DNA from 2 places in the Lawsonibacter sp. genome. Region 1 is predicted to be linked to the other one. Evidence: riboswitches for the same ligand, from Rfam matches in the RefSeq annotation. Region 1 holds a riboswitch; the other holds the start of a gene.

What was found. A riboswitch is a leader RNA that binds a small molecule or an ion and turns the genes downstream of it on or off. The one in region 1 is predicted to bind lysine.
Region 2: it holds a riboswitch for lysine, as region 1 does, so the genes downstream of both, MR825_RS14290 (3-keto-5-aminohexanoate cleavage protein) here and asd (aspartate-semialdehyde dehydrogenase) in region 1, are expected to answer to the same signal.

What each region holds. Positions count from the first base shown of each region.
Region 1 covers NZ_JALFGV010000017.1:27,735-39,685, reverse strand. The annotation lists gene MR825_RS01660 (TetR/AcrR family transcriptional regulator) at 1-304, opposite strand, end outside; gene queA (tRNA preQ1(34) S-adenosylmethionine ribosyltransferase-isomerase QueA) at 351-1,406, opposite strand; gene MR825_RS01650 (SpoIID/LytB domain-containing protein) at 1,403-2,965, opposite strand; lysine riboswitch at 3,153-3,332, shown strand; gene asd (aspartate-semialdehyde dehydrogenase) at 3,492-4,577, shown strand; gene dapA (4-hydroxy-tetrahydrodipicolinate synthase) at 4,587-5,477, shown strand; gene dapB (4-hydroxy-tetrahydrodipicolinate reductase) at 5,497-6,261, shown strand; gene MR825_RS01630 (RrF2 family transcriptional regulator) at 6,688-7,119, opposite strand; gene cysK (cysteine synthase A) at 7,274-8,206, shown strand; gene MR825_RS01620 (O-acetylhomoserine aminocarboxypropyltransferase/cysteine synthase family protein) at 8,249-9,538, shown strand; gene MR825_RS01615 (bifunctional homocysteine S-methyltransferase/methylenetetrahydrofolate reductase) at 9,847-11,610, opposite strand; gene MR825_RS01610 (homocysteine S-methyltransferase family protein) at 11,612-11,951, opposite strand, start outside.
Region 2 covers NZ_JALFGV010000170.1:4,837-16,787, reverse strand. The annotation lists gene MR825_RS14310 (lysine 5,6-aminomutase subunit alpha) at 1-1,561, opposite strand, end outside; gene ablA (lysine 2,3-aminomutase) at 1,654-2,919, opposite strand; gene MR825_RS14300 (L-erythro-3,5-diaminohexanoate dehydrogenase) at 3,023-4,066, opposite strand; gene MR825_RS14295 (L-erythro-3,5-diaminohexanoate dehydrogenase) at 4,126-5,169, opposite strand; gene MR825_RS14290 (3-keto-5-aminohexanoate cleavage protein) at 5,423-6,244, opposite strand; lysine riboswitch at 6,364-6,542, opposite strand; gene MR825_RS14285 (MutS-related protein) at 6,645-8,132, opposite strand; gene MR825_RS14280 (hypothetical protein) at 8,135-9,142, opposite strand; gene MR825_RS14275 (helix-turn-helix domain-containing protein) at 9,383-9,691, opposite strand; gene MR825_RS14270 (hypothetical protein) at 9,828-10,211, shown strand; gene MR825_RS14265 (FAD-dependent oxidoreductase) at 10,252-11,688, shown strand; gene MR825_RS14260 (MurT ligase domain-containing protein) at 11,772-11,951, shown strand, end outside.

The DNA.
Region 1 (11,951 bases):
GGTTATCCGCGATATACTGAAAAATCTGCTCCACGACTTGAAAGGCCTCGCCGATATCGGCGCGAAAATCGAAGGCGGACAGCCGCTCCCGGATCTCGGAGATGATCTCGTCCTCGATCTGCTGCAGCAGATCGTATTGATCCCGGTAATGGGCATAAAAGGTACAGCGGTTGATGTCCGCCCGCTCACAGAGCTCTTTGATGGTAATCTTTGCAAGCGGCTTTTGCTCCATCCACTCGATCAGGCTCTTTTTCAGGACCATCTGTGTATACCGCGTGCGCCGGTCGCTCCGGTCTGCGTGCATACCGTCTCCTCCTTCCTCCGCATCTCCCCCAATGTGCCGCACGGCGTCAGTCCGGCTGATCGTCCCTTGGGATAAGGTCTGTGATGAACATCGCATCCCCGAAGGAGAAAAAGCGATAGCGCTGTTCCACCGCTTCCTGGTATGCCGCCAGCACCTGCTCCCGTCCCGCCAGTGCGGAGACCAGCATGATGAGGGTGGACTCCGGCAGATGGAAGTTGGTAATCAGACCGTCCAACGCCTTAAAGCGATACCCCGGGTAGATGAAAATATTGGTCCACCCGGCGCTCTCCCGAAGCGTGCCGTCCTCCGAAGCCCAGCTCTCAATGGTGCGGCAGGAAGTGGTGCCCACACAGATGACCCGTCCGCCGGTCTGCTTCGTGCGGTTGATGGTCTCGGCCGTCTCAGCCGGAATCATGCAGTACTCCGCGTGCATCTCATGGTCGGTGATCTCGTCTTCTTTCACCGGACGGAAGGTCCCCAGGCCCACATGAAGTGTAACGTAGCATACCTTTACGCCCATTTCGCGCACCTGTTCCAGCAGCGCACGGGTAAAGTGCAGTCCCGCCGTCGGCGCGGCGGCGGAACCCACCGCCCGGGAGTAGACCGTCTGATAGCGCTCCGGGTCCTCCAGCTCCTGCTTGATATAGGGCGGCAGGGGCATCTTGCCCAGCTGCTCCAGCTTTTCCAAAAAAATACCCTCATAGTCAAAGCGCACCAGGCGGTTGCCGCCCTCGCAGACTTCCAGCACCTCAGCGGTGAGGGCGCCGTCTCCGAAGGAAATGCGCGCGCCGGGCTTGAGCCTGCGTCCCGGCCGGACCAGGCACTCCCACACCTTGTCGCCCCGGTCGATGAGCAGCAGCACCTCCGCTGCGCCGCCGCCGGGCACGCGGTGGCCGACAAGCCGTGCGGGCAGGACCCGGGAGTCGTTGAGCACCAAGCAGTCGCCCGGGCGCAAGAGGGCGGGCAAATCGTAAAAATGCATATGCCGCCGCGCCCCCGTGTTCTTATCCAGCACCAGGAGCCGGGAGGCATCCCGGCGCTCCAGCGGAGTTTGTGCAATCAGTTCCTCCGGCAGGTAAAAATCAAAATCAGCGGTCTTTATGGCTGGCGCACCTCGATTCCGGTATAGTAGAATTGCAGGATATCCCAATAAGTATAGCCCTGCTGTGCCATAGAATACGCGCCCCATTGGCTCATACCCACGTGATGGCCCCAGCCGGTTCCGGCGATGGTAAAGGTATCGCCCCCCGAAGCGGCGGATGGGGCCAACTGCTTCACCGCGGCGTCGCCGCCGATGACATAGGGTTGGCCGGAGGGCAGCTGGGATACCGTTCCGCTTCCGTCCACCGCGTATACGCCGCTCACAGAGGGCAGCGTCCCCTCCCCGTTCACCGCGTAACCTCCGCTTCCGCCCGAAATGCTGTAGCGCTGGGAACGCAGTCCCAGAAATGTCCGGCAGTCTTCCTTCGTCTTCGTGAAGCTTTTTCCCGCCGAATCTGTAAAGGTAATTGCCAGTACATTCCCCGTGGGCGACGTTTTTGTGACCTGAACGTCCACGATGCCGGAATTGGCGTAACCCTTGCCGTTGAGCAGATCAGTCAGCTCCTGGCGGGTATAGGTCACACTCCAGCTGTAGCGTTCAATTTTATCGGATACAGCGGCCTCATAGGGATCCGTCTTCCCTTTCAAATAGGGCGTGTCCTCATACCAGATGTTCCCCGCGTCTTCCGTAGCTCCGCCATCGCAGGAAAAATAGACCGGCTCGGTCAAGCCGCCGTTATACCAGATATATTGGCCATAAGTGGCCTCCACCGCCTGGCGGCTGGCGTCGCTCATGCCGGCGATCCCCCTGTAAGCCTGGCAGTGGACCGTGTTGCAGATATCGAAGCCGTCGGAGCTGTGCCGCTGATCCAGCAGCTTGGCATAGCCGTAAGTCCGGGCGCATACCGCCTGGGCCTTCAGGGCCTCCAAGGGCCAGGAGGCGCTCATCTCGGACAAAATGACCCCCTGCACATAATCCTCCATGGGAAGTACGTTGCTCACCGTCAGATTGCCGCCGCTGCGCCGGTACTGGAACGCGCCGTAATAGGTATTTCCCCGGAAAATAGTCCGGGTCTTGACCGTATCATCCAAACCGGGCTGGACCGCCAGGGCCCATCCGTCGGTGCTGTCGAACTGGAACAGGATCGTTCCGGTCCCCGTCTCCACCACCGAAACGCCCGTGCCCGACGGGGCCGTCACCGACGCTCCGGGCACCGCGGCCTGTGCGTTCTGTGCCGAGGCGCTGTCCAGATAGGAGCCGAGCCTGACGTAATAGGCTCCGTCGATCCATGCCGGAAAGGCGCCGGCATACCGGCAGGCCGCCGCAGACGCCGCCTGGAAGTCGGCATAGCGCTCCGGAAGCTGGAGATGATAGCCCCCCACGGCAATGCCGGAAGAAATGGAGTCGTAATATCCAGCCCAGCCGCCCACAGTGCCGTAATACACGGTCTGATCCTTTACCATGGAGATCGCAGTTTTCGCCGTGCTGCCCAGCGGAACAAAGCGCAGGCTGCCGTCAAAATAGCCGAAGCGGTACCCGGAACCCACTTCGTTGAGCAGATTTGCCCCTGGCAGGGCGCTGCCGCCGTAAAAGAGCCCCACCCGGATGGTCGGATTCACCTGTACCGAGGCCGCCTGGGCAGGCGCTGCACCCATCCATTGGGAAACCATCAGGAGGGCGGCTGCAAGTTGTATAAATTTCAAACATTTCCCTTGCTTCATTTGTCAATTCTCACATCCCGGTTTTGTTGACACGATTCTTCGAATTGTGGTACAATTTTTAAAATTTCAATTCCATAGGCGTTATTAGCATAACAGAGGTCGCGGCTGTTCAACAGTAGCGCGGGGAGGGCTCCGGTGGCCCCTGGAACCGCTGCGAAAGGGGACGCCGCCGAAGGAGCCCGGTCCACGGAAGCCCCGCTCCTGGTCGCCCGGCGAAGAGCCGTCCGACTGTCGCCGCGCGCCGCGGTGGAGCGCTGTCTGCTTTTGGGGTATCTTGTCAAAGGCAAATCGTCTTTGACATTATAGTACAAAATCAGCAGTTCTGTAAACTGCTGATTTATTTTTTGCTTCGATCCGGTTTTGCCGGTCTCAAACGAGCCGGCAATGGAATAGGATACATCATGAACGATGGAGGTCATTGATTATGGAAAAGTACAAGGTCGGCGTCATTGGCGGTACCGGTATGGTCGGTCAGCGGTTTGTGACCCTTTTGGAAAACCACCCCTGGTTCCAGCTCGCCGTTATCGCGGCCAGCGGCCGTTCGGCCGGCAAGACCTATGAGGAAGCCATCGGTACCCGCTGGGCCATGGATACCCCCATGCCTGAGGAGGCGAAAAACCTCGTCGTCATGAATGCCGCCGAGGATGTGGAACGGATCGCCGCCCAAGTGGATTTCGTCTTCTCCGCCGTGGACATGAAGAAAGAGGAGATTCAGGCGCTGGAGGAAGCGTATGCCCGCCATGAGTGCCCCGTGGTCTCCAATAATTCCGCCCACCGCTGGACCAGCAACGTGCCCATGGTGGTGCCGGAGATCAATCCGGAACACATTCAGGTCATAGAGGCCCAACGAAAGCGACTGGGGGTGGAGCGCGGGTTCATTGCCGTCAAGTCCAACTGCTCCCTCCAGAGCTATGTCCCCGCACTGCACCCCCTGCGCGGCTTTGGTCTGGAAAAGGTGCTCGTCTGCACCTACCAGGCCATCTCCGGTGCGGGCAAGACCTTCCAGACCTGGCCGGAAATGGTGGATAATGTCATCCCCTACATCGGCGGCGAAGAGGAGAAGAGCGAGCGTGAACCGCTGAAGCTCTGGGGCAAGGTGGAAAACGGCGTGATCGTCAACGCCGCGTCGCCCGCCATCACCGCGCAGTGCCTGCGCGTCCCCGTCTCCAACGGCCATATGGCCGCTGTTTTCGCCACCTTCCAAAACACCCCTTCCCCGGAGGAGATCAAAGACAGTTGGGCAAATTTCAAGGGCCGCGCCCAGGAGCTGGCCCTGCCCACCGCGCCCAAACAGTTCCTGCATTATTTTGAGGAGCCAGACCGCCCCCAGACCCGTCTCGACCGCGCGCTGGAGGGGGGCATGGCCGTATCCGTGGGCCGTCTGCGGCCCGACACCCAGTACGATTATAAGTTTGTCTGTCTTTCCCACAATACCCTGCGCGGCGCAGCGGGCGGAGCCGTCCTGCTGGCCGAACTGCTGTGCGCGGAGGGGTACATTCTAAGGAGGTAACCCCCTATCATGAGAGAACCTGTTTTTACCGGAGCCTGCTCCGCCATTGTGACCCCATTTGACCAGAGCGGCGCTGTCAATTACGATCGGTTCGGCAGACTGATCGACGAGCAGATCGCACGCGGCCTGGACGCTATCTGCGTCTGCGGCACCACCGGCGAGTGCGCCACCCTTTCCATTCGGGAGCATATTGCCGCCGTGGAATACTGTGTCAAGCGGGTCAATCATCGGGTCAAGGTCATCGCCGGCGCGGGAAGCAACGATACATCCGCTGCCGTTTACCTGTCCCAGCACGCTCAGGACTCCGGGGCCGACGCTCTGCTGCATGTGACTCCCTATTACAACAAGGCGTCTCAAACTGGTCTCATCAAGCATTATGAATACATAGCCGACCGGGTGGAGCTGCCCATCATCCTCTATAACGTCCCCTCCCGGACCGGCGTTTCCTTCACGGCGGAGACCTATCAGGTTCTCTCCCAGCATCCCAAGATCAACGGCGTCAAGGAAGCCAGCGGAAACTTTTCCCTGCTGGCGCACACCCGCTCAATCTGCGGCGACGATTTTTACGTCTGGTCCGGCAACGACGATCAGGTGGTGCCCATGATGAGTCTGGGCGCCAAGGGCGTCATTTCCGTGGTGGCAAATATCGCGCCGGAGATCATGATCCAAATGACCCACCTCTGCCTGGAAGGCAGATTCGGGGAAGCCAGCGCGCTTCAGCTGCGGTATATGGATTTTATCGACGCGCTCTTCCTCGAAGTCAACCCCATCCCCATCAAGGCCGCTATGAATTTGGCCGGCTATGATGTGGGCTCTTTGCGGCTGCCCCTGTGCGATATGTCCAACGGGCATCTGGAAACGCTGCGCCAGACCATGATAAGCGCCGGGATCCTTTCTTGACGCGGGAGGGATGTGGAACATGGTAAGGCTGATCATTTCCGGCTGTAACGGCCGGATGGGCCGGGCGGTGGAGGCGATCTGCACCGCCGAACCGGATGTTGAGATCGTCGCAGGCTTTGACCTTCTTGGGGCGGGAGAGCGGGAGTTTCCGGTCTTCGCCTCCCCGGCCGACTTCCGGGGCGAGGCCGATGTGGTCGTGGATTTTTCCTCACCGGCGGCGCTGAACGCGCTGCTGCACTTTGCAAGGAGCCGCCGGATACCTCTGGTACTGTGCACCACCGGATATCTTCCGGAGCAGCTGTCCGCGATTGACGCGGCCGCACGGCAGATCCCCATTTTCCGTTCCGCCAACATGTCGTTTGGAGTAAACGTGCTTTTGGACCTGGTGCGCAGGGCGGCGGCGGTGTTGGGCGAGCGCTATGACGTGGAGATCGTGGAGCGCCATCACAACAAAAAATTGGATGCGCCCAGCGGTACGGCTCTGATGCTGGCGGAAGCGGCGGCGGATGGGCTTTCCGATACGCCGGAGTACGTCTATGAGCGCCAGAGCATCCGCAGGGCCCGTCAGGCCCACGAGATCGGGATCTCCTCCGTACGGGGCGGCGGTATTGTGGGGGATCACGAGGTCCTTTTTGCCGGGCGGGACGAGGTCATCGAATTGCGTCACTCCGCGCTGAGCCGCGAGGTCTTTGCCTCCGGCGCGGTGAAGGCGGCGCGTTTCCTGGCCGGCATAGACGCCCCCGGTCTCTATTCCATGGCAGACCTGGTCGGACAATTCAAATGACCTGAAGCGGGGCCCGGGATTCTCCGGGTCCCGCTTTTTCAGGGCGCAAAAACGACCGCTTAGCCGCTTGAAAACGCCGTTTGGGCAAAAGCACTTGCCAATCGCCTGCAGACTGGATACACTGGAAACACGAAGGAGGAGGGCGCCAATGAAGCTGAGTATCCGCGAAGACCCGGAAGTTCCGGAGACCACCATTGCAATCCCCTGCTTCCTGGCGGTGTTTTGGTCATAACGCTGTGCTTTGAGCTCTATTACCACATTGCCGGACGAAAGTACGACGGTTTGTTGGGCCAATACAAAAAGCGGCAGGCTGAAAAAGATAACGGCAGCGCCCGCTCCGTTTTTCAAAAAAGCCCTGCAGGGCTCGCGCCCGAAGGCGCGTACTCTGAGGGGCTTTTTTGTGTTGGTCCCGTCCAGGCTGTCCCATCATATAATATATTCGTTGCCCGGTCGGCCTGATACCATGAGGTCCGCAATGGTGATGCCGTCGAAAAACGTACGGATCATGGCATCCAGCTTTCGCCACATGGGCAGCGTGCGGCAGTCCGCCATGCGGGGGCACTGGTATGCGTCATCCTCCAGGCAGGCAACCGGAGCGAGACTTCCCTCGGTCAGGCGCAGGATGCTGCCAACGGTACAGCGCTCCGGCGGCTTGGCCAGACGGTAGCCTCCCCCCTTCCCACGCAGACCGGTCAGTATCTTTTCCCGTACCAGCGCTTTCAAAATGCTCTCCAGATACTTTTCAGAGATATCCTGCCGCTCCGCGATCACCTTTAAAGGAATATAGCCGTCCGCTTGATGTTCTGCCAGGTCGATCATGACCCGCAGCGCATAACGGCCTTTGGTCGAGATCATCATTGAGGACATCCTCACTTTCGTTGGTTTAACCAATTATACAATAGGTTTAATAGGTTTTCAATGGGCGGATAGAGAAAATGTGGCAGAAGGATTGACAAGGTCGATGACAAGGTATATTATCCATATAAACCTAGTATGAAAGTAGGTAGTAAATATGAGCAACCTCTATTCCCGTGCAGACCAACTGATTGGCAAGACCCCCCTGCTGGAGCTGACCCACATCGAACGGGACCTTGGCCTGGAGGCCCGTATCCTGGCCAAGCTGGAGTATTTTAACCCCGCAGGTTCCGTCAAGGACCGCATTGCCAAAGCCATGATCGACGATGCAGAGCAAAAGGGGCTTTTGAAGCCCGGTTCCGTCATCATCGAACCCACATCGGGCAATACCGGGATCGGCCTTGCCTCCGTAGCGGCGGCCCGGGGCTACCGCATCCTCATCGTCATGCCGGAGACCATGAGCATAGAGCGCCGCCAGCTGATGCGCGCCTATGGCGCCGAGCTGGTGTTGACCGAGGGCGCTCTGGGGATGAAGGGGGCGATCGCCAAGGCCGACGAACTGGCGCGGGAGATTCCAGACAGCTTTATTCCCGGTCAGTTTGTCAACCCGGCCAATCCCGCTGTGCATAAGGCTACCACCGGCCCGGAGCTCTGGGCGGATACGGATGGGACGATAGACCTCTTCGTATCCGGCGTCGGCACCGGCGGCACCATCACCGGCGTGGGCGAATACCTGAAAAGCCAGAACCCGGCGGTTCGGATCGTAGCGGTGGAGCCGGCGGCCTCCCCGGTGCTGAGTAAGGGTACCGCCGGAAGCCATAAGATCCAAGGAATTGGGGCCGGATTTGTCCCTGCGGTGCTGGATACCAACGTCTATGATGAGATCATCGCCGTGGAGAACGACGACGCCTTTGCCACCGGCCGTCAGATCGGCCGCGCGGAGGGGATTTTGGTGGGTATCTCCTCCGGCGCAGCCGTATGGGCGGCGATCCAGCTGGCCCGCCGTCCGGAGAACAAGGGTAAGACCATCGTCGCCCTATTGCCCGATACCGGCGACCGCTACCTTTCCACCCCCCTGTTTGCAGACTGACCCTGCCATAAAAATGAGAAACAGAAAGAGAGAGGCCGCTTTATGCGTAAGCAACCTTATCATTTTGAGACGCTCCAGCTTCACGTTGGCCAGGAGCAGCCCGATCCTGCCACTGATGCCCGGGCGGTGCCCATTTATCAGACCACCTCTTACGTGTTCAAAAACTCGGCTCACGCGGCAGCCCGTTTCGGGCTGGCGGACCTCGGCAACATCTACGGCCGGCTGACCAACTCGACGCAGGATGTACTGGAGAAGCGTCTGGCGGCGCTGGAAGGCGGCGTGGCCGCCCTGGCGCTGGCTTCCGGTGCGGCGGCCATCGCCTATACCATTCAGGCGCTTGCGCAGGCGGGAGAGCATATCGTGGCGCAGAAGACCATTTATGGCGGCAGCTACAACCTGCTGGCGCATACCCTGCCCCAGTACGGCATCTCCGCTACGTTCGTAGACGTCCACGACCTGGCGCAGGTGGAGCGCGCCATTCAGGCGAATACCAAAGCCATTTATCTGGAGACCCTCGGGAACCCCAACAGCGATATTCCGGATATCGACGCCCTTGCAGCCCTTGCCCACAAGCACGGCCTGCCCCTGGTCATCGACAATACCTTCGGCACGCCTTATCTGATCCGCCCCATTGAGCATGGCGCAGACCTGGTGGTCCACTCCGCCACCAAATTCATCGGCGGTCATGGCACTACGTTAGGCGGTATCATCGTGGATTCCGGAACGTTTGACTGGGCCGCCAACGGAAAATATGCCCCTATCGCCGCTCCCAATCCCAGCTACCATGGCGTTTCCTTCACGGATACCGCAGGTCCCGCCGCCTTTGTCACCTACATCCGCGCCATCCTGCTGCGCGACACCGGGGCCACCCTCTCCCCCTTCAACGCTTTCCTGCTGCTCCAGGGCGTGGAGACCCTCTCGCTGCGCTTGGACCGGCACGCAGAGAATACCAGGGCAGTGGTGGGCTATCTGTCCAAGCACCCCCTGGTGGAGCATGTCAACCACCCCTCGCTGCCCGACCATCCCGACCACGCGCTTTATGAGAAGTATTTCCCCCACGGCGGCGCTTCCATCTTTACGTTTGAGATCAAGGGCGGTCAGGCGGAAGCCCACAAATGGATCGACCATCTTGAGCTCTTTTCTCTGCTGGCCAATGTGGCGGATGTAAAGAGCCTGGTCATCCACCCGGCCACCACCACCCATTCCCAGCTCTCTCCTGCGGAGTTGCTGGATCAGGGCATCAAGCCCAATACCATCCGCCTGTCCGTCGGTACAGAGCACAAAGACGATATCATTGCTGACCTGGAGCAGGCCTTTGCGGCCCTTTCGTAATCAGGGATCTCCCCGAAAGATACCTGTATTTTTCAAGAAGCGTACCGAGCGGTTTCGGCACACCGGGCGGCAGCCCCTCCTACGCGGGAGGGGCTGCCGTTTTTGTACAAAGAACCCCCTCGGCTGTGCCGAGGGTAAGAGCTTATAGCAGAATAAAGACAAAAACTCCTTTTGATTTAAAATAGGTTTGCGGTCTGGCGACTGCAAACGAAAAATCAAAAGAGCGTATGCAACATGGATAGGCGCTGCTAGTATTTCAGAACTTTGCCCGCATAAGAAAATCCACCGGCGTAGCCGGTGGATTTTTATTACCCAATCGCTTTCAGAATCTTCGTGATCAGCTCGACCCGGCGGAATGGCGTCATCAGGTAGATGCCGTCGGTATAGGGCTGGATTTCCCGGGCAATCCGGGTGGAGATGCGCAGCGCCAGCTCCTCGGCCTCAGCCCGGTCCTTGCCCACGTATTGCGAGACGATCTCATCGCAAACATACATGCCTGAGATCTCATTGTTCAGAAAGCAGGCGTTGCGGTGGCTGACCACCGGGAAGATACCGCCCAGCAGCTTTCCTTTCAGCACGGCCCGGGCCTGTATAAGATGTTCCAGCGCCTCCCGCGACAGTACCGGCTGGGTCAGAAAACCGGCTACGCCGCATTCCTCCTTCTCTTGCGCCAGCCGAAGCTGCACCGAAAAATTCCGGGCGTTCAGATTCAGCGCGGCAAAGATCTGGAAGGGGGTGGAAAGGCTCTCTCCATTCAGGCCGCTGACATACCGGGCCAGCTTACGGGAGTTGAAGTTGAATACGCTTTTGACCTCATCCCGGTCGGTGGATGGGATCGGGTCTCCGGTAATCAGCAGAACGTTGTGGACCCCCTCCATGGACAGGCCCAGCAGCAGGGCCTTGGTGGCGTTCAGGTTCCGGTCCCGGCACGTCATGTGGGGAAGCGGCTCCACGCCCAGCTCCCGTTTCAGCTTACAGGCCAGAAGGCTGCTGTCTGCCCGGGGACGCCCCACGGGGCAATCGGCGATGGTCACCGCGTCCACTCCGGCCTCCCGCAGTGTGCGTACCCCCTCCAAAAACGGCGCGAGGTCATCGTCTGCCGGTGGATCCAGCTCCACGGCGACCACCCGTTTACCGGAGCGCAGCTTTTCCCAAAGAGGATTGACATCGCCCGCCTCCACCCGGAGGCGGGCCTTTTCGGCCGGGGCGGCGGGACAGCGTATGCTGGTCCCTTCCAGCGCCCGGGCGGCGCAGGCAATGTGTTCCGGCGTAGTGCCGCAGCAGCCGCCCACAATGGACGCCCCCGCGCCCACGATCTGGACCATCCGCCGGGAAAAGTAATCCGGCGTGCCCTTGTAAAGCGTCCGGCGGCCCACCACGGTGGGATATCCGGCGTTGGGCATCACGGAGAGAAGCGTATCCCCGCGCTCCAGCCCCTCGATGTACCGCAGCAAATGGAGCGGGCCGGAGATGCAGTTGAAGCCTGCCGCATCCACCTCCGTCAGGGCGGCCGTACGGCGGAACAGCTCCCGGCCCAGCGCGCCCTCCTGGGTGACTCCGTCGGCCCCAACGGCAAAGGATACCAGGAGAAACGCGTCCGGGCAGCGGCGTTTCAGATACCAGGCCAGTTCCGGTATTCCTTCGTCTGTCGGCAGCGTCTCTGCCAGAAAACAGGTCAGTCCCTGTTCCAGAAAGAGATCAAGTTGAAGGCAGTAGAGCTCCGCCGGGCTGTGTTCCTTGTCCTGGGGCGCCGGGCCCAGGTCGGCAAAAACGAAGGCGCCGAAGGGCTCTGCCGCCTCCCGGGCCAGCCGGGCTCCCTCCGCGATGATCTGACGGGCCAAAGCGTGCTTCCCCTGCGCCAGGTCCACGCCTACGGAAAACGTATTGGTCTTGATCGCCCGGCACCCAGCCTCCAGATACGCACGGTGGATGGCGGATACCTCCTCCGGGTGCTCCAGATTGGCCAGCTCGCACCGCTCCGCCGCCCGGCCGGGCCGGGCGGCAAAATAGGTGCCCATTGCTCCGTCGAACAGCAGGGGCTTACCCTGCTTCAAATACGCTTTGACTCCCATGTCATCCCAACACCTTCCTCGCGATCTCCACCGACGCCCGGGCGTCTCCCGCGTAGTAGTCCGCCCCCATCCGCCGGGCATGCTCCGGCGTAACGACCGCGCCGCCTACCCAGATGACCGGCGGCTCCGGCAGGCTGTGGAGCAGCCGGATGGTCTCCTCCATGGCGGGCAGCGTGGTGGTCATCAGCGCCGACAGTCCCACCAGACGGACCGCCCGGGCCTGTACCGTCTCCAGAATTGCTTCCGGCGGCACGTCTCTGCCCTGGTCAATGACTTCGTATCCATAGTTTTCTAACATCGTTTTCACGATGTTCTTGCCGATGTCATGGATATCCCCCTTG
Region 2 (11,951 bases), on a different contig from region 1:
TGCCGGCACCCCCTTTCATCATGGGCGCAAGGAAGGGGTTGAAGTACCCCGGCGCCTTGCTCACGACGCCGTCCAAGCCCTTGCCGCCGTCGCGGGGGCGCTTGATGTCGGCAAAGATGCCCCGCTCCAGGGTCTCGAAGATACCCAGCTGCTCGATCTGGGCCAGCAGGTCGGTAGCCTTGTGCAGCACTTCATTGGCGCGGTTCTGCATGATGCCGCCGTCCTTGAAGACCAGCTCATTGCCCAAGTCCTGCATGGTGCGGAAAATGTACTGAGCATTCTGGATGGCCAGGAAGCGGTCGGACAGGAAGGGGGTGTGGATGGCCTCGGTCATCATGCCCAACAGATGGATCTTCTGGCCAGTGAGGATGGTGACCATGTTGAACAGAGCGTCCTGCACATGGCCGCGGAAAATGTTGCCGGTCATGAACTTCGTGGGAGGCATGTACTTCAGCGGAGCGTTGGGGAAGATCTCGCGGGCCATTTCCGCCTGAGCCAGCTCGTAAAGGAAGCCGTTTTCCACATCGGGATCGATCTCAAAGGCATGACCCAGACCCATCTGCTCCTCCGGCAGGCCCGCCCGCAGGGCGAACTGCTCGTTGAGGAACTGGGAAGCCAGAACGGTGTGGGCCTCCTCCACCGCGTCGGCGGTGGTCAGGTAGTTGTCCTCGCCGGTGTTGATGACCACGCCCGCGTAGGCGTTGATGGCGCGGGAGAAGTTCTGGTCCACCAGGGTGCGCTGCATGTTGATGTCGCGGAAGAGGATGCCGTACAACGCGTCGTTGAGCATCACGTCCAGCCCTTCGAAGGCGCCCATGGCGGCGATCTCGGGCATGCACAGGCCGGAGCAGTAGTTGCACAGGCGGATGTAGCGGCCCATCTCTTCGCCGACCTTGTCCAGGGCCTCGCGCATCAGGCGGAAGTTCTCCTGGGTGGCGTAGGTGCCGCCGAAGCCCTCGGTGGTGGCGCCGTAGGGCACGTAGTCCAGCAGGGACTGGCCGGTGGTACGGATGACGGCGATGACGTCGGCGCCCTGGCGGGCGGCGGCGGTCGCCTGCGTAATATCCTCATAGATGTTGCCGGTGGCCACGATCAGATAGATCCACGGGCCCTGCTTTTCGCCTCCGTGGGCGGCAATGAAGTCCTCACGGCGCTGACGGCGGGCCTTGATGCGCGCCAGAGCATCCGTAACGATGGGGGCGATCACGTCGTGGATGGCGGCCTCGTCATGAGCGCTCAGAGCGGTCAGATCCAGCTTGCCCCCGGCGATGTCCTCGGCGATCGCCTGGGGGTCCTTGCCGGTTTCCAGCATGGCGTTGCCCAGCCAGAAGGCCGCGCCCTGGGCCAGAGCACCCTTGTCCATCAGGTGCTCCACCACCACGTTGGGCAGGGGAACGTCGGATTCGTCCACTCCGTCGATGCCCAACAGGCGGCAAATGGTACGCTCCACGGCCACCGTAGTATAGCCGTCGATAAAACGCTGGGTATCGTCCGCTACCCGGGAGGCGTGCTGGCGGGCCTGCGCCACCAGATCAAAATCAAGATTCAGCTTGGATTCCAAATGCACTCACTTCCATTCTGTGTGTCAGTCAAAAGGGGGGAGCGGACCGCCGCCGCAGCAGCGGCCCGCCCGCAGGAGGAGAGAGGAGGTACTTATTCGTGGTGGGAGCGCTTATGACGCTCCAGATTGGCCGGCTCCATGGACAGAGCCTGGCCGCGCTCCAGACCGGCCACACCCATCAGCTCCACCTTGCGTTTGCCCTCGCGCTCGGCCTTGCAGTACTCGCACTGGCAGGTCTCCTCGTAATGCTCGGGCTCGGTGTAGGTGGTGATGACGCCCTCGTAGTTGCGCAGGATGACCTTGTGCGGCGTCTGGGAGATGACGTACTGCGGCATGACCGGGGTCTTGCCGCCGCCGCCGGGGGCGTCCACCACGAAGGTGGGCACACAGAAGCCGGAGGTATGGCCGCGCAGAGCCTCGATGATCTCAATGCCCTTGCTGACGGGGGTGCGGAAGTGCTCCAGACCCATGGACAGGTCGCACTGGTAGATGTAGTAGGGACGCACACGGATCTTGACCAGCTCGTTGACCAGCTTCTTCATCACGTGCACGCAGTCGTTGATGCCGGCCAGCAGCACGCTCTGGTTGCCCAGGGGGATGCCGGCATCGGCCAGCATGGCGCAGGCCTTGGCGGCCTCGGGGGTGATCTCGTTGGGGTGGTTGAAGTGCGTGTTCAGCCAGATGGGGTGATACTTCTTCAGCATGTTGCACAGCTCGGGCGTGATGCGCTGGGGCAGGACCACCGGGGTACGGGAGCCGATGCGGACGATCTCCACGTGGGGGATCTCGCGCAGCTTGGCGATGATGTACTCCAGGCGCTCGTCAGAGCAGAGCAGCGCATCGCCGCCGGAGAGCAGAACGTCCCGGATGACAGGGGTGTTGCGGATGTACTCGATGGCCTGATCCACCTGATCCACGGGCATGCCCGCGTCATGCTGGCCGGCGAAGCGGCGGCGGGTGCAGTGACGGCAGTACATGGAGCACTGGTCGGTGATCAGCAGCAGGCAGCGGTCCGGATAACGGTGGGTCAGACCGGGCGCCGGGGAGTCCTCATCCTCGTGCAGGGGGTCCAGCAGGTCGGAGACGGCCTGGTGCAGCGCCTTGGCGGTAGGAATGGCCTGCAGCCGGACGGGATCGCGGGGATCACCGGGCTGGATCAGGGACAGATAGAAGGGGGTAATGGCCATGCGCAGGGTGCCCAGGCAGGCCTTGACGCCCTCTTCCTCTTCGGGGGTGAGCTCCACGTACTTCTTCAGGTCCTCCAGGGTCTCGATACGGTTTTTGACTTGCCAGTGCCAGTCGTTCCACTCTTCATCAGAAACGTTGGGGAACAGGATATGGCGACGGGATTCGATCATAATAAGAGCACCGCCTTCTACATAATTTTGATGGACCGGGGCCGGGTCCCCGGCGCCTTACAGAGGTTCCGCCGTTTTGCGGCGGGCGGGGGATCGCGCCCCCTCAGACGTATTTGGCCTGGAAATAGGAGCGCAGCTTCTCGTTCTCACGCAGTTCGCTCAGGGTGATCTCCGCGTGGCCCTTGGTGTAGCCGTTGCCCACGATCATGGTCACGTCTTTGCCTACGCCCTCGGCGCCCAGAGCGGCCTTGGTGAAGGACGTGGCCATGGAGAAGAAGTAGACGGTGCCACCGTCCCGCACGGGGAGGATGCAGCTCATCTCGCAGTTCTTCACGTTGACCACGCAGATGGACACGTCGTATTCCTGCCCGCCGTTGGCCTCCAGCGCGGCTTCCAGTACCGCCACCGGCTCGGTGGCGCTGACCACGATGGCCTCATGGCACAGGCGCAGACGTTTGAGCAGGCGTGCGTCCTCGTTGCTGATAACCAGCGCGACTACGCGGCCGGTAGCGCCGCAGCGCTTCATGGCCTCATAGCAGCAGAGCATGCCGCTCTTGCCCGCGCCGCCCAGGATGAGAACGCTGTCGCCCCGGTTGACCAGCTTGCGGGTCTGGGCGGGGGCGCCGGCCACGTCCAGGGCGGCCAGAGCCAGTTCCTCGCTCATGTCGTCGGGAAGCTTGGCGTACAGGCCGGACTCGAACAGGATGGCCTGGGCATCCACCTCCACCCGGTCAATATCCTGGTGGATCGCGAGGATCTTGTTAATCTTCAGGGGGGTCATGGACAGGGAGACCAGAGAGGCGATGCGGTCGCCCTCCTTCAGGTCGATCTTCCCCTTCAGATCGTCGCCCAGCTGGGCGACCGTGCCCATAAACATGCCGCCGGAGCCGGTAACGGGGTTTTGCTGCTTGCCGCGCTCCGCCACGATCTCCAGGATCTTGGCTCCGATCTTCTCATCGTCGTGTCCGGCCTCGTTGGCGATCTGGGTAAAGGAAGCCGAGTCGATGTTCAGGGCGGAGACGTTCACCAGGATCTCGTTGGAGTAGATCTCGTCCATATTGTTATCGATACGGTAGGCCGCCTGGGTCAGGACGCCCTTGGGCTCGATGACCCGGTGAGAGCCGTACCGATTGCCTTTTTTCTGCATGGGTCCACCTCCCGCTTGGAAGGGAGCGGGCCGCGGCCCGCTCCCCCGTATCTTGTTGATTAGATGTACTTCTCCTCGAACAGCTTGCGGATCTTGGCATTCTCCCGCAGCACGTTCAGGGTGATCTCGGCGTGGTTCTTGGTGTAGCCGTTGCCCACGATCATGGTCACGTCCTTGCCGATGCCCTCGGCGCCCAGAGCGGCCTTGGTGAAGGAGGTGGCCATGGAGAAGAAGTAGACCAGACCGTCGTCGCGGACAGGCAGGATGGCGGCCATTTCGCAGTTCTCAATGTTCACGCAGCAGATGGAGATATCGTACTCCTTGCCGCCGGTGATGGCCAGAGCGGCCTCCATGACCTCGACGGGCTTGGTGCAGTCGGCCACGATCACGTCGGTGTAAACGCCCAGGTCGATCAGACCCTGGACCTGCTTGGGATTGCGGACAACGCCGACGACCTTGCCGTTGGGGCCGACCTTCTTGAGCGCCTCGTAAGCGCACAGAACGCCGGACTTGCCGTTGGCGCCCAGGATCAGCACATCGTCGCCCTCCTTGGGCAGCTTGCGGGCCTGCGCGGGAGCGCCGGCCACGTCCAGGGCGGCCAGGGCCAGAGGCTCGCTCATATCGTCGGGCATCTTGGCGTAGATGCCGCTCTCGAACAGAATGGCCTGAGCGTCCACGTCCACACGGTCGATCTCCTTGTGGATGGCCTTGATCTTGTTGATCTTCAGGGGGGTCAGGGAGAGGGAGACCAGGGAGACGACCTTGTCCCCCTCCTTCAGATCGATCTTGCCCTTCAGATCGTCGCCGATCTTGGCCACGTTGCCCATGAACATGCCGCCGGAACCGGTGACGGGATTCTGCTGCTTGCCGCGCTCGGATACGATGCCCATGATCATTTCGCCGATCTTCTGCTCGTCCCCGCCGCAGGCGTCGGAGATCTGAGTGAAGGAGGCGGAGTCGATGTTCAGGGCGGTCACATTGCACAGGATCTCATTGGAGTAGATCTCGTCCATGTTGTTGTCGATTTTGTAAGCCGCCTGGGTCAGAACGCCCTTGGGCTCAATGACGCGGTGGGTGCCGTACTTGTTGCCTTTTTTCTGCATAGTAAATTCCTCCTGCTTCAATTGTTCGGTCTGTGGGATAGTTCGGGTTGGGGAGAATTGGGTCTGTGCGTTGGTTGGGGAGATTGGGTCTGTGCGTTGCGTTTGGTTGGGGAGTTTTTGCCTGGTTGGGGAGATCGGGTTTCCAGCTTGGGAAATCGGGTTTTCGGTTGGGGAGATTGGGGTTCCAGTTTGGGAAATAAGGGATTCCGGGTTGGGGAGTGTTTTGTGGGTGCGGTTGGGAAATCCCCGGGGATTACTTGTTCAGAGACAGGATCGCGCGGGCCTCGTCGGGGGTGGCGATCGCGCGGCCCAGTTCCCTGGCCAGGCGCACGACCTTTTCCACCAGCTCGCCGTTGCTCTTGGCGGGAACGCCGCGGGAAAGGTTCAGGTTGTCCTCAAAGCCGACCCGGACGTTGCCGCCCATGGCGATCGCGGCGGCGGCCAGCGTAAAGGCGTTGCGGCCGATGCCGGTGGCGGTCCAGGTGGAGCCGGCGGGGATCATCTTGACCAGATAATCCAGGTGGCCCGGCGTGGCGGGGGTGCAGCCGGGAACGCCCAGCACGAAGTTGAACTGCATGGGCGCGCCGGGGACCTGCCCCTTCTTGGCCATGGTCAGGATGGTGTCCAGATGGCCGATCTCAAAGCACTCGTATTCGGGCTTGATGTTGTTTTCCAGCATCCGCTTGCCGAACGCGCGCATGGTGGGCATGTCGTTGACAAAGATATCGTCGCCGAAGTTGCAGGTGCCGCAGTCCAGGGTAGCCATCTCGGGGAAGAGCTCGGTGGGCTGCAGGCGCTCCTCCGGGGTCATGCCGGTGGCGCCGCCGGTGGAGGGAATCAGAATGACGCCGGGGCAGGCTTCCCGGATGGCGTCCATAATGACGCGGAAGCGCTCCTTGTCCTGCGTGGGGGTCCCGTCGTCCCAGCGGACGTGGACGTGGATGATGGCCGCGCCGGCATCGAAGGCGCTCTTGGCCTCACGCACCATCTCTTCGATGGTATAGGGGACGGCAGGATTCTGCTCCTTGGTGACCTCTGCGCCGCAGATGGCCGCTGTAATGATGAGCTTTTCCATAAAATACCTCCTCCAAAAAAGTACGCGCCGACCCGTCTGGAAAAAAACCGACGGGACAGCGCTCCACAAAAACAAAAAACGCTATTTATGACCAACAGGACCGTGCTTCGGCTCTGTCCGTCATAAATAGCGCTTCATGTTACTCATGACAATCCGTAAGCGCTGGGCCCACGGCTCAGGGGGAGGGTTGTACGGTACGCGTCCCCCTTCGGCGGCGCACACATTCACAGGCCGCATCGGGCTCGCCCGCCCTTGCCATCGTGCCTGTTACCTTGTGCTCCGCGCCTCTATCCATGCATGTTATTTACTTGTTTACGAAGTCAATATATCCCAAAGCATGGTATTTGTCAACACTTTTTTTGTACAAATTTGTGCTGAAAAAATTGACAGAAAAAACGAACTACAGGTCGGCCTGGAACAGCTCCATCAGCTCCGGGTCCAGCTTCAAAAGGCGGCATACCCGCAGGGCGTCCCGGGGGCAGGGCGCTCCCGGAGGGGCGGGCAGCAGGCGGTAATCCATCCGGCGGGCGATGCGGCGGCGGGGGTCGTCATGCTCGTCCCCGTCGATCTCCCGTACCAGCCCGGCCACCTGATAGTGGGCGGTGGCCACGTCGGACACGCCGTCGTAGTGGGTGGTCATCAGGGCCACGCAGTCCAGGGTGCCCAGGTGGCGCACCAGGGCGCGGGCCAGGGCGGCCCCCTCCTGAGGGTTGGTGCCCCGGGCAAACTCGTCCAGCGCCACAAAGAAGAAGCTGCCCCGGGTGTGCTGGAGCAGGCGGTCCAGCAGGTGGACCTCCTTGCCGAAGGAGGACAGGCCGCCCGCGCCGGGGCCGCTGTCCGCCAGAATGAGGGACACATGGTGGAACAGGGGCAGGCGGGCCTCCTCCGCGAAGACGAAAAAGCCGCACTGAAACAGGAGCAGGGAGAGCACCACGGAGCGCAGGGAGACCGTCTTGCCGCCCATATTGGCGCCGGTGATCACGGTGCAGCCCTTGTTCAGTTCCAGATCCAGCGGGGTAAAGGCTTCCCCGCGGGCAAGCAGGTCTTCGGCCACCTGGGGGTGGCGCAGGCCGCGCAGGGTGATGGAGCCGTCCCGGGAGAACACGGGGCGGCGGCAGCCGTACCGCCGGGCCAGCTTGGTCTTGGCGAAGATCAGGTCCAGACGTCCCAGCGCGTCCATGTTGGCCAGAAAGTCCGCCTTATATTCCATCAGTTTGCAGGTCAGGTCCCGGCGCACCAGCAGCTCCAGCTGGTCCTCCCGCACGGCCAGCTCCCGCCGCTGCTCCAGAAGGGCGGGCTTTTCCGCCTCCGAGGCGGCGCGGATGGTCTTTTCCAGCCTGGCCTTCTGCTCGCGCAGGGGGCCGAGACCGGGGTGGTAGGAGCTCAGCACCGAAAAGGCGGGAAGGCGGCGGCCGTCCGGGTCCACCAGGGCGAGGGCCGCGTCCATGGGAGGGAACGCGATCCCGGCAAAGGGGGGCAGGGCCGCGTAGGCCTGCTGCACCTGCTCCAGCGTGACCAGGAAATGTTTGATCTCAAACAGCTCCACCAGGTCAAAAGGGTTGCCGGGGTCCCGGTCGAAGCTGCCGCGGATATCATGGAACAGGGGCAGGCAGCGGGTCACGCCGCGCAGGGGGGGCTCCTTGGGCCGGACGGCCTTGGGCGCGTCGCAGCAGCAGGGCTGCTCCTCCGGCTCGGGGAGCTGCTTGGCGTCCCAGAGCGAGAGGGAGAGGGCCAGGTTGTCCAGCTCGTCGGCCAGGGCGGCTTCCTCCCCGGGGCCGTACCACCGGGGGGCGCGGGCGGCGGCGCGGCCGAAGGGGGACAGGGGGACCAGCCGGTCCAGCACCCATTGCAGGCCGGAATGTTCGCGCAGCTCGTGAGTCAGTTCCATGGTTACTCCTCCTTCACGTTCACCACCGGCAGGTCCAGGACCCGCCGGAGGGCGGAGACGAATTGATCGGGATCGAAATGCCAGCCGTAGGCCGACCAGGGATTGGCCGCCACGGCGGCGATGGTCAGCTCCCGCCGCACCGCCAGGGCGCCGCCGGAGCGGAGGAACAGATCCCAGGCCGCCCGTCCGGCCAGCACGTGGGTGGCGTCGGCCGCCACCAGGGTCAGGGGCGCGCCCCGGCGGGCCAGGGTCTTGAGCAGCGGGTCGGTGATCCCGCCCGCCGCCCACAGCACGCAGCGCCGGCGGGGCAGCTTGTTCCAGCGGGGGGCGCCGGCCTCGTCCAGAGGCAGCTCCAGCGGCGCGCCCTCGGGCGTGAACAGGGCAAAGCGGGACGTGCAGGCGTCCAGCGCGGCGCAGAGGGCGGGGTGCTCCGGGCGGCGGCTGGCAAACAGGGCGCAGGTGTGGGCGGTCTCGGCCACCACAAGGTCCATGTCCCGGTCCAGCGAAGCGCCGGTACACAAAAGCGCGGCGCCCTCGATCCCGGCCCCGGCCAGCGACTTGCGCCCGGCGGCCCCGTCGATGAGCACCCGGTCCGCCCCCAGGGATGCAAACACCTCGCACAGCGGCGGCAGCTGCCCGGCGGCGGAGGGTCCGGCCAGCTGGATATACCCGTCGGACAGGGCGCGGAAGACGCCCACCTCGCCCAGCGGGGTCATCACGTCGGTCAGGCAGGCCACTTCCACCGTCACGTCGCACAGCGGCAGCATGCCCCGGGCCGTGGCGAACAGGTCGCCGGCTTTGATGTACAGGTCGGGCTTTTCCGTGCCCGTCACCAGGTCGGTGCCTTCGCCGTCCCGGCCCACCGAGGTCAGGCCCAGGCACTCCTCCTCCAGCTCCGCCATCAGGCGGCGCATGGCGGTGGTCTTCCCCGCGTTCTTGCACAGCCCGATCACCGTTACCGGGGACGCGTCCCCCACCAGGGGGGCCAGGAGCTTTTTCAAAAAATGCACCTCCATCGCGCAGGAAATCCTGCGCCGTTCGCCGGCATGGCGCGCCATGCCGGCGGAAATACGCATTGCGGCCGTGGCCGAATCCGATCCGGACGGTTCCAAAGGGCCGTTCGACCCCAGCGCGGTTGATTCAACAGAGAGTATTATAGAAGCCTTTGGACGATTCTGTCAATGGGGGGGCGCGTTTCCGCCGGGCGCCCCAGAAAACAACAGAGCCGGGGCCCGTTCCGGCCGCCGGCTCTAGCGTTTCATTTGTTCCGCGAGGTTGACGAGCGCATCCAGCTGCTTGGCGTCCAACGCCTTTAAAGCGTCCATCAGCCGGTGCAGCTGCTGGGGACAGGGAGTTTCATCATCGAAAAACTCCCGGGGCGTGATACCGAAATAGTCACAAATGTAGAAAAAATTACGCATGGAGGGTAGCATCTTTTGATTTTCGATGTTGTTGACGTAAGATTCGCTCAGGCCGATGTCAAGGCTCATCTCGCGGGCGGATACCTGCTTTTGTTCCCGCAGTGCAGTGAGGCGGCGGGCCAATTGCTCTTCAAACACAATATCCACCCCCCAAAAAAGCTTTTCTATAATTGTACTAGATGTTTGTTGAAAATTATGGTTTTATACACTATATTTAAGATGGAGTATAAATTTGAACTAGCTATAAATTAAAAAAACAAGAGGTGAAATAGATATGGACGTAACTTGTGAAATTGAAAAAAACCGCCAGGCCGAGGTAGTTCTAGCCTGCCTTGGGATCGCTCGCCGCTATCAGGGGTGGCGGTACATCAAAACCGCGCTGGAGTGGGCCCTGGCGGGGTGGGAACCGGACCGGGAAGTGTTCATCCGGCTGGGTGTCACATACCGGGTCTCCGCCGCGTCGGTCAAACAGAGCGTCTCCCGCGCCCTCTGGCAGGCCCGGGTCCACCGCCCGGAAGAGCTGGCCTATATGACCTTTTACGTGGACGGCACGCCCAACCGGACGCGCAGGCAGCTCTGCGCCCTGTGTACCTGGCTGCGCGCCTTTGAGCCGGTATGCGTGGGCAACGGCGTATTTCGCTGGCGTTTGCGGGAATAATTTCCTTCCGATTGCAAAAGCTGTTGCGGAGGTGAGGCAAATGCCATCGATTTGGAGCGAAACGACCCAAATAGCCCCCCGGCCTCCGCTGCCGGGCGACCTGGAGACCGATACGGCCGTGATCGGCGGCGGCATGGCGGGGGTGCTCACCGCCTGGCTGCTGAAGGAGGCGGGGGTGGAGTCCGTGGTGCTGGAGGCGCAGCGGCTGGGAAGCGGGCAGACCCGGAACACCACCGCCAAGATCACCAGTCAGCACGGGCTGATCTACGACAAGCTGACGCGCCGGTTCGGCGCGGAGCAGGCCGGGCAGTATGCCCGGGTCAACCAGCGCGCCATTGCGGAGTACCGGCGTATCGTCCGGGAGCTTGCCATCGACTGCGCGCTGGAGGAGCGGGCGGCCTATCTCTACTCCACGCTGGACGAGGACGCGCTGCGCGCGGAAGCCCACGCCGCCCGGGCCCTGGGCCTGAACGCGCAGTTTACCGCCCAGACCGCCCTGCCCTTCCCGGTGAAGGGTGCGGTGCGCTTTGAGGAGCAGGCCCAGTTCCATCCCCTGCGCTTTTTGGCGGCGGTAGCGGAGCAGGTGACGGTATATGAGCAGACCCTGGTGCTGCGGGTGGACGGAGGGCGGGTGGAGACCGACCGGGGGACCGTGCGGGCGCGGCACGTCGTGTTCGCCTGCCATTTCCCCTTCGTCAACGCCCCCGGCTACTATTTCGCGCGGATGCACCAGGAGCGCAGCTACGTGCTGGCGCTGAAAAACGCCCCGCAGCTGGACGGCATGTACTACGGCGTGGACCCGGAAGGGCTCTCCTTCCGAAACGCGGGGGAATACCTGCTGCTGGGCGGCGGCAACCACCGGACGGGGGAGAACTCCGCCGGAGGACGCTATGAGCTGCTGCGCCAGGCGGCCCGGCGCTGCTATCCGGACAGCCGGGAGGCGGCGCATTGGTCCGCGCAGGACTGCATCCCACTGGACGGGGTGCCCTATATCGGCGTGTACGCGCCCTCCGTCCCCAATTGGTATGTGGCCACCGGGTTTCAGAAGTGGGGGATGACCTCCTCCATGGCCGCCGCCATGCTCATCAGCGCCCGTATCACCGGGCGGGAAGACCCGGACGGGGCCGTTTTCTCGCCCCGGCGCTTCAAGCTGCCCGCCGCCGGGGCCAACCTGCTGGAGGACGGCAAGCAGACGGTAAAAGGCCTCTCGCGCCAGCTTTTCACCTCCGGCCGCGCGGAGCTGGAGGCCCTGCCCAGCGGCCACGGCGGCGTGGTGGAGCTGGACGGGGAAAAGGTGGGCGCCTACCGGGACGAGACGGGCGAGCTGTTCCTGGTCTCCACCCGCTGCCCCCATCTGGGCTGCCAGCTGGAGTGGAACCCGGATGAAAAAAGCTGGGAATGCCCCTGTCACGGCTCACGCTTCGACCACCGGGGCCGCCTGCTGGAGGGACCGGCGCAGACGCATCTGACGGAATGATGGCCGTTGCAACGGGGGGGAAAATGTGGTATCTTAGATAGCATCAAAAGGAGCCCGATTTCCGCTCCAAAGGAGCCTGAAAGATGAAAACCATCGCCATCCTGGCCTGCAAGCTGCTGCGCTTTGCGGGCAAGCTGCTGGGCAAGGGCAGCAGCCTGCCCGGCAGCGTGGCCCTGAAGCTGGACCCCGATATCCTGCAAAAGATCAAGCTGCCTGACCGGGTCATCGCCGTCACCGGCAGCAACGGAAAGACCTCCACCGTC